DNA from 2 places in the Kinneretia aquatilis genome. Region 2 is predicted to be linked to the other one. Evidence: riboswitches for the same ligand, from Rfam matches in the RefSeq annotation. Region 2 holds a riboswitch; the other holds the start of a gene.
The links. A riboswitch is a leader RNA that binds a small molecule or an ion and turns the genes downstream of it on or off. The one in region 2 is predicted to bind S-adenosylhomocysteine.
Positions count from the first base shown of each region.

Region 1 (4,192 bases), 1.3 Mb from region 2:
GGCCAAGGGCTTGCTGGAAGGCGGGGTCGATCTCTTCCTGGTGGAAACCATCTTCGACACCCTCAATGCCAAGGCCGCCATCTTTGCCCTGGATGAGCTGATGGAAGACACGGGCGAGCGCCTGCCCATCATCATCTCGGGCACGGTGACCGACGCCTCGGGTCGCATCCTCTCGGGTCAGACTGTGACTGCCTTCTGGCATTCGGTGCGCCACGCCAAGCCCCTGGCCATCGGCCTGAACTGCGCGCTGGGCGCGACTCTGATGCGTCCCTACATCGAAGAGCTGGCCAAGGCGGCGGGCCCGGTGGCGGTCAGCTGCTACCCCAATGCCGGTCTGCCCAACCCGATGAGTGACACCGGCTTCGACGAGACGCCCGATGTCACCGGCCGCCTGATGAGCGAGTTCGCGCGCAGCGGTTTCTTGAACATCGCCGGTGGTTGCTGCGGCACCACGCCCGATCACATTGCGGCGATCGCCAAGGGTGTGTCGGCCTACCAGCCGCGGCCCTGCGGCTCCAAGTTCTTCACCGAGCTGACGGACCAGGCGGCCTGAGCCCAGGCCGCCCGCGTCAGCCAGCGCCTGCGAGCTTGAGCAGGCGCTCGATATTGATGTGCAGCTTGAGCTCCTGAGGCGCCAGGCTGGCGCTGATCGCCTGCGTGGCCAGGCGCGTGTCGCGCGGCACCGGTTCGCTCAAGGGGCTGCCGCTCTTGCCCAGCAGGGCGGCCACCAGGGGCTCGGTCGCGCTGTGGCCGCGTTTGAAGACGATGCCCACCTCGCCATTGGCCAGGCGCACCAGGCTGCCCGGCGGGTAGAGGCCGGTGGTCTTGATCAGGGCGGCGCCGGCTTCGTCGGGCTGCTTGAGTTCATCGAGGTAGACCGCCCGTGCGGCCGACGCGCCGGCCATGGCCGCGCGCGAGCGCCGTGGGCTTAGCCGCGCACCGAAGATGTCGATGCGGCGCAGCAGGCGCGCCAGCTGCTCGGCCGGGGCTCGCCCGGCCAGGGCACCGGGGCCGGCGTCGTGGTGCAGGCAGACGGTTTGCAGCCACAGCTCGGACCTGACCCCGAGCTTGCTCAACAAGGCCGCGCTGCGGTCGCCGTGCGAGACCAGCTCCTGCTGCTGGGCCGGGCTCGGTTGGCCGGTCTGGGCCGCCAGGCGGTCTTGCTGGTTGGTGATGCTGAGGTTCATGCTCAGGGCCGCCTGGGTCAGGGCCAGGCGCCAATCGTCCGGCCAGCCCAGCTGGCGGGCGCAGAGCTCGGCCAGGGCGAGGCAGAGCAGGGCGTGGCGGTCGCTGTAGCTTTGGAAGTTTTGGCTGGTCTCGAAGATCAGCAGCATCAGCACCGCATCGGGTTTGGCCAGCAGGCGGCGCAAGGCCTCGTTGTGCAGCTGCTGGAAGCGCGGCTTGAAATCCTCGACCCGCGGCTCGCGCAGCAGGCTGTGGGCATGCATTTGCAGATCGGCCCAGGCGGCCTGTTCGCCCAGCTCGACCTTCTGGGCCTTCTCCTGGCGGAAGTCGGCCTGCACCTTGACGATGTCGGCCAGCACCGCGCCCTGGTGCATCAAGGTGTCCATCTTGTGCGCCAGGGCGCGCTGGTACTCCTTGGTCTCATGGGCCTGAACCCAGGCGCCGCGGGCGATCAGGGCCTGCACCTGGGGCGTGTTGGGCAGGGGCTGGCCGGCGGCGAACAGCAAATGGCCCTCGGCATCGCGCAGGGCGAAGCTGAGGACCTGGCCGACACGCAGGCTGTGGGGTGGGAGCTGGATCAGTTCCAAGATGGCGGGGTGGGGTTCACAAGGAGTTGTCGGCTTTCTGGCCGCATTGCTTGAGTTCGCGGCGGGCGGGGTGCGTAAAATGCGCGGGTCCGAGGAGCGTTGCGACGGTTGCCCGCCTGATGTCTGGAATTTCAGCGAGTGTGCCGCCAGGCTCGGACAGGTGCAGCCCCGGCTTTCCCGGGGCCCGTCACCCGGCAACGACGCTCACCAATGATTCCTCTGTGTTTTCTTGTTGGAGCACGTGCGGGGCTGCGGTGAGTGACGCAGCTCTGCCTTTGCGCTGAAGGCCGCTGCCATGACCACCACCTCTCCCGCCGTTGTTGCTACTGCTGCTGCCGCACCTGCTGTTCCGCCCATGAAGCTCTCGGGCCTGGAACCCGTGCAGATCGGCGAGGGCTCGCTCTTCGTCAACGTGGGCGAGCGCACCAATGTGACCGGCTCCAAGGCCTTTGCGCGCATGATCCTCAATGGCCAGTTCGAGCAGGCCCTGGCCGTGGCGCGCCAGCAGGTGGAGAACGGCGCCCAGGTCATCGATGTGAACATGGACGAGGCCATGCTGGACAGCCAGGCGGCCATGGTGCGCTTTCTGAACCTGATCGCCGGCGAGCCCGAGATCGCCCGCGTGCCCATCATGATCGACAGCTCCAAATGGAGCGTGATCGAGGCCGGCCTCAAGTGCATCCAGGGCAAGGGCATCGTCAACTCAATCTCCATGAAGGAGGGCGAGGCCGAGTTCCGCCGCCAGGCCAAGTTGGTGCGCCGCTACGGCGCCGCGGCCGTGGTCATGGCCTTTGACGAGCAGGGCCAGGCCGACACCTTCGCCCGCAAGATCGAGATCTGCGAGCGCGCTTACAAGATCCTGGTGAACGAGGTCGGTTTTCCGCCCGAGGACATCATCTTCGACCCGAATATCTTCGCCATTGCCACCGGCATCGAAGAGCACAACAACTACGCGGTCGACTTCATTGAAGCTACGCGCTGGATCAAGCAGAACCTGCCCGGCGCCAAGGTCTCGGGCGGGGTGTCGAATGTGTCCTTCAGTTTCCGTGGCAACGACCCGGTGCGCGAGGCCATCCACACGGTCTTCCTGTACCACGCCATTCAGGCGGGCCTGGACATGGGCATCGTCAACGCCGGCATGGTGGGTGTGTACGACGACCTCGACGCCGAGCTGCGCGAGCGCGTGGAGGACGTGGTGCTGAACCGCCGCCCCGATTCCGGCGAGCGCCTGATTGAAGTGGCCGAGCGCGCCAAGGGCATGGCCATCGACGACACGGCCCGCCTGGCCTGGCGCGCTGGTGATGTGAACCAGCGCCTCAGCCATGCCCTGGTGCATGGCATCACCGATTTCATCGATGCGGATACCGAAGAAGCCTGGCAAGCCATCCAGGCCAGCGGCGGCCGGCCTCTGCATGTGATCGAAGGCCCGCTGATGGCCGGCATGAATGTGGTTGGCGATCTCTTCGGCGCCGGCAAGATGTTCCTGCCCCAGGTGGTCAAGTCGGCCCGCGTGATGAAGCAGGCGGTGGCCCATTTGCTGCCGTACATCGAGGCCGAGAAGAAGGCCTTGATCGATGCCGGCGGCGAGGCCAAACCCAAGGGCAAGATCGTCATCGCCACCGTCAAGGGCGATGTGCACGACATCGGCAAGAACATCGTCACCGTGGTCCTGCAGTGCAACAACTTCGAGGTGGTGAACATGGGCGTGATGGTGCCCTGCCAGGACATCCTTGCCCGCGCCAAGGAAGAGGGCGCCGACATCATCGGCCTGTCCGGCCTGATCACGCCCAGCCTGGAGGAAATGCAGCATGTGGCCGCCGAGATGCAGCGCGACGAGCATTTCCGCTCGCGCGGCACGCCGCTCTTGATCGGTGGCGCCACCTGCAGCCGGGTGCACACCGCCGTCAAGATCTCGCCCCATTACGAAGGCCCGGTGGTCTATGTGCCCGATGCCTCGCGCAGTGTCGGAGTCTGCAGCGATCTGCTCTCGGACGAGCGCGCCGCCAAATTCATCGCCGAGTTGCGCAGCGATTACGAACAAGTGCGCCATCTGCATGCCAACAAGAAGCAGACGCCCATGGTCAGCCTGGCCGAGGCGCGCGCCAACAAGCATGCCGTGGACTGGGCGAGTTATCGGCCGCCGGTGCCCCAGTTCATCGGCCGCCGTGTGATCCGCAACTACGACCTGGCCGATCTGGCCGAAGCCATCGACTGGGGTCCGTTCTTCCAGACCTGGGATCTGGCCGGCCCCTTCCCGGCCATCCTCAAGGACGAGATCGTCGGCAGCGAGGCGCAGCGCGTCTTCAGCGATGGCAAGCGCATGCTGGAGCGCCTGATCAAGGGACGCTGGCTGCAGGCCAATGGCGTGTTCGGCCTCTACCCCGCCGCCCAGGTCAACGACGACGACATCGAGATCTACA
Region 1 covers NZ_POSP01000003.1:3,588,119-3,592,310, forward strand. The annotation lists gene C1O66_RS18600 (homocysteine S-methyltransferase family protein) at 1-553, shown strand, start outside; gene C1O66_RS18605 (HD-GYP domain-containing protein) at 570-1,772, opposite strand; S-adenosyl-L-homocysteine riboswitch at 1,858-1,985, shown strand; gene metH (methionine synthase) at 2,068-4,192, shown strand, end outside.
Region 1: another riboswitch for S-adenosylhomocysteine. It lies ahead of metH (methionine synthase); the one in region 2 lies ahead of ahcY (adenosylhomocysteinase).

Region 2 (4,192 bases):
AATTGCAGGCCGGGGATCGCACAGCAGCCCAGGTTTCACCTGACGCCCCCGCCTCGGGCGGCGGCCACAATGCCGGCATGCCTGCTGTACCCTCGTCCCGTTCGACCCCATTCACCCCGCCGGCGCAGCTCAGCGCCACACAGCTGGCCCTGCTGGCCGGGCTCAATCTCGCCGTGCTGGCCTGGAGCCGCCTGGGTGCCTTCGATGCCGCCACCTGGTGGATGGAGGTGGCGCCGGTGCTGCTGGTCTGGCCGCTGCTGCTGGCCACGCAGCGGCGCTTCCCGCTCACGCCCTTGCTGCTGGGCCTGATCTTTGTCCACGCCCTGATCCTGATCGCTGGCGGCCACTACAGCTACGCCCGCGTGCCCCTGGGTGACTGGCTGCGCGAGATGCTGGCCCTGGGCCGCAATCCCTACGACGGCCTCGGCCATCTGGCGCAAGGCTTCATCCCCGCCATCGCAGCACGCGAGCTGCTGCTGCGCAAGACCGGGCTGCAGCGCGGCGGCTGGCTGTTCACCGTGGTGACGGCCTGCTGCCTGGCCATCAGCGCCATCTACGAACTGATCGAATGGGGCGCCGCGGTGGCCCTGGGTCAGGGCGCCGATGAATTCCTGGGCGCCCAGGGCGACCCCTGGGACACGCAGAAAGACATGGCCCTGGCCTGGCTGGGCGCCATGCTGGCCCAGCTGCTGCTGGCGCGCGCCCATGACCGCGCGCTAGAGCGCCTCGCGCAGAACTGACACCAAAGCCCATGCCCGCCGCCGCCCTCACCCTGACCCTGCCCGATCTGCGCCGCTACGCCGTGGCGCGCAGCCTGTTCAAGCCCACCAGCCTGCCCCAGGCCATCCAGCGCCTGGGCTTTGTCCAGGCCGACCCGATCCGCGCTCCGGCGCGCGCGCAAGACCTGACCCTGAGGCACCGCGTCAAGGACTACCGCGCTGGCGATCTGGAGCGCCGCTACACCCGGCTGGCGGTGGAAGAGGATTGCCTGGTCAACTACGGCTTCCTGCCGCGCGAGCACCTCAAGCTCATGCATCCGCGCAGCGCCAAGCGCGCCTGGGACGCCAAGACGCGCGCTCAGGCCGAGGCCATCCAGGCCTTTGTGCAAGCGCAGGGCCCCTGCCACCCGCGCGAGATCCAGCAGCATTTCAATCTGGGCTCCACCCGCAATGCCTGGGGCGGCAGCAGCAATGCCACCACCCATTTGCTGGACGGCATGCATTACCGAGGCCTGCTGCGCGTGCAGCAGCGTGAGCAAGGCCAGCGCATCTACAGCGCCGTGGCCCACACGCCCGATCCGCGCACACCGCACGAGAAAGCCCAGGCCTTGCTGGATCTGGTGCTGGCCAAGTACGCGCCCCTGCCTTCGCGCAGCCTCGGCCATTTGTGCAGCCTGCTAGGCTATGGCGCGCCGCATCTGCGCGGCGAACTGCGCCAGGTGCTGGCCCAGGTACGCAAGACTTGGCCCCAGGCCCAGGTCGAGGGCCAGACCTGGTTCTGGCCCGAGGGCGAGAACCCCGGCTCCAAGCGCTGGAAGCTGGACGAGGCCGTGCGCCTGCTGGCCCCCTTCGACCCCGTGGTCTGGGACCGCCTGCGCTTTGAACAATTCTGGGGCTGGGCCTACCGTTTCGAGGCCTACACGCCCGCGCCCAAGCGCAAGCTGGGCTACTACGCCCTGCCCCTGCTCTGGCGCGGCGAGGTGATCGGCTGGGGCAATGTCAGCAGCGCCGAGGGGCGCTTGCAGGCACAGCTGGGCTATGTGGCCGGCAGGGCGCCCCGCGAGCCCGGCTTCAGCGCCGCGCTGGACGAAGAACTGGCCGCCATGGCCCGCTTCCTGGGTGTGGATGCCCCCTGAGTCCTGAGCTCGGGCCGGGATTGGCGGGAAAACCTGGCCTGTTCCAAGCGCGAAAGTGGCGCTTGCGACTAGAATTCGTCCGTTCCGAGGAGCGTTGCAACCTGCCGGTCTGGCTTCAGACCCCCAGGCCAGGCTCGGAAAAATTTGCACAGCGGCCTCGTCATCCCCTCGGCCCTGTTCATTGGCAACCGCGCTCACCCGCTGACGTCCTTGCGTGGGTGAACGGTTGCATGCATCAAACCAGGGTTCGGAGCACCGAACCGGTTTTTTTCGTCCTCCCCCTCCTCCAGGCAATGAATGCAGCGGCTTCATATTTCGCATGAAGGAGCTGATCCATGACCGCCCAAACCACCACCTCGCTGGCCGCTGACCAGTACCACATTGCCGATCTGTCCCTGGCCGCCTGGGGTCGCAAGGAACTGACGATTGCCGAGAGCGAAATGCCGGCGCTGATGGCCATTCGCAAGGAATACGCCGCCACCCAGCCGCTCAAGGGCGCCCGCATCACCGGCTCGCTGCACATGACCATCCAGACCGGCGTGCTGGTCGAAACCCTGCAAGCGCTGGGCGCCGAAGTGCGCTGGGCCTCGTGCAATATCTTCTCGACCCAGGACCATGCTGCCGCCGCCCTGGTGGCCCGTGGCACGCCGGTGTTCGCCTACAAGGGCGAGACCCTGGAAGACTACTGGGACTACACGCACCGCATTTTTGAGTTCGCCGGCAAGGGCGAGCCAGGCGAAGGCCCGAACATGATCCTGGACGACGGCGGCGATGCCACGCTGCTGATGCACCTGGGTCAGAAGGCCGAGAAGGACCTGTCGGTGCTGGACAAGCCGGGCAGCGAAGAAGAGCGCATCCTGTTCGCCGCCATCAAGGCCAAGATCGCTCAAGACCCGACTTGGTACACCCGCAAGAGCGCCGAGATCATCGGCGTGACCGAAGAGACCACCACCGGCGTGCTGCGCCTGAACGAAATGGCCGCCAAGGGCAGCCTGCTGTTCCGCGCCATCAACGTCAATGACTCGGTGACCAAGAGCAAGTTCGACAACCTCTACGGCTGCCGCGAATCGCTGGTGGACGCCATCAAGCGCGCCACCGACGTGATGGTGGCCGGCAAGATCGCCGTGGTGGCAGGCTACGGTGACGTGGGCAAGGGCTCGGCCCAGGCCCTGCGCGCCCTGTCGGCGCAAGTCTGGGTGACCGAGATCGACCCGATCTGCGCCCTGCAAGCCGCCATGGAAGGCTACCGCGTGGTGACCATGGAATACGCGGCCGACAAGGCCGATATCTTCGTCAGCGCCACCGGCAACAAGAACGTGATCCGCTACGAGCACATGGCCGCGATGAAGAACAACGCCATCGTCTGCAATATCGGTCACTTCGACAACGAGATCGATGTCGCCTCGCTGTCCAAGTGTGGCTGGGACGAGATCAAGCCGCAGGTCGACCACGTCATCTTCCCCGATGGCAAGCGCATCATCCTGCTGGCCAAGGGCCGTCTGGTGAACCTGGGCTGCGGCACGGGCCACCCGAGCTATGTGATGTCGTCCAGCTTCGCCAACCAGACCATCGCCCAGATCGAGCTGTTCGCCCACAAGGACGCCTACGACATCGGCAAGGTCTATGTGCTGCCCAAGCACCTGGACGAGAAGGTGGCCCGCCTGCAGCTGACCACGCTGAATGCGCAGCTGAGCGAGTTGAGCGATGAGCAGGCGGCGTACATCGGGGTGCCCAAGACCGGCCCCTTCAAGCCCAACACCTACCGCTATTGATCGGCGGAGGGCTACTGCGCGGCGCTCATGCGTCGTTGGGCGGTGCTCGGAATCCTCAGGTACCCCAAGTACCTTCCGGTTCCTGCGCTCCGTCCGCCTAGCCTGAGCACCGCTCGCTACGCCCTGGCAAGACCGAGTTTCCTTTTCACCTATGCGCGCTGATCAACTGTTAGTTTCCAAAGGCCTGGCGCCGACTCGTTCGGCGGCGCAGCGGCTGATTTCGGCCGGCGCGGCGCAGTGGCGGGCGCCCAAGGACTGGCAGGCCATCCGCAAGGCGGGTGAAGAGTTGCCGGAGCATTGTGAGCTGCGCGTCAGCGATGACGCGGAGCTGCGCTTTGTTTCACGCGGCGGGCTCAAGCTGGAGGGCGCACTGCAGCAAAGCGGCCTGGATGTGCGCGGGCTGACGGTGCTGGACATGGGCCAGAGCACCGGCGGCTTCACCGATTGCCTGCTGAAAGCGGGCGCGGCCAAGGTCGTGGGCGTGGACGTGGGCCACAGCCAGCTGCATGAACAGCTGCGCCAGCATCCCCAGGTGGTGGGGTTGGAGCATCTGCATGTGCGCGAG
Region 2 covers NZ_POSP01000003.1:2,249,782-2,253,973, forward strand. The annotation lists gene C1O66_RS12885 (DUF2238 domain-containing protein) at 78-740, shown strand; gene C1O66_RS12890 (DNA glycosylase AlkZ-like family protein) at 752-1,855, shown strand; S-adenosyl-L-homocysteine riboswitch at 1,936-2,058, shown strand; gene ahcY (adenosylhomocysteinase) at 2,191-3,627, shown strand; gene C1O66_RS12900 (TlyA family RNA methyltransferase) at 3,779-4,192, shown strand, end outside.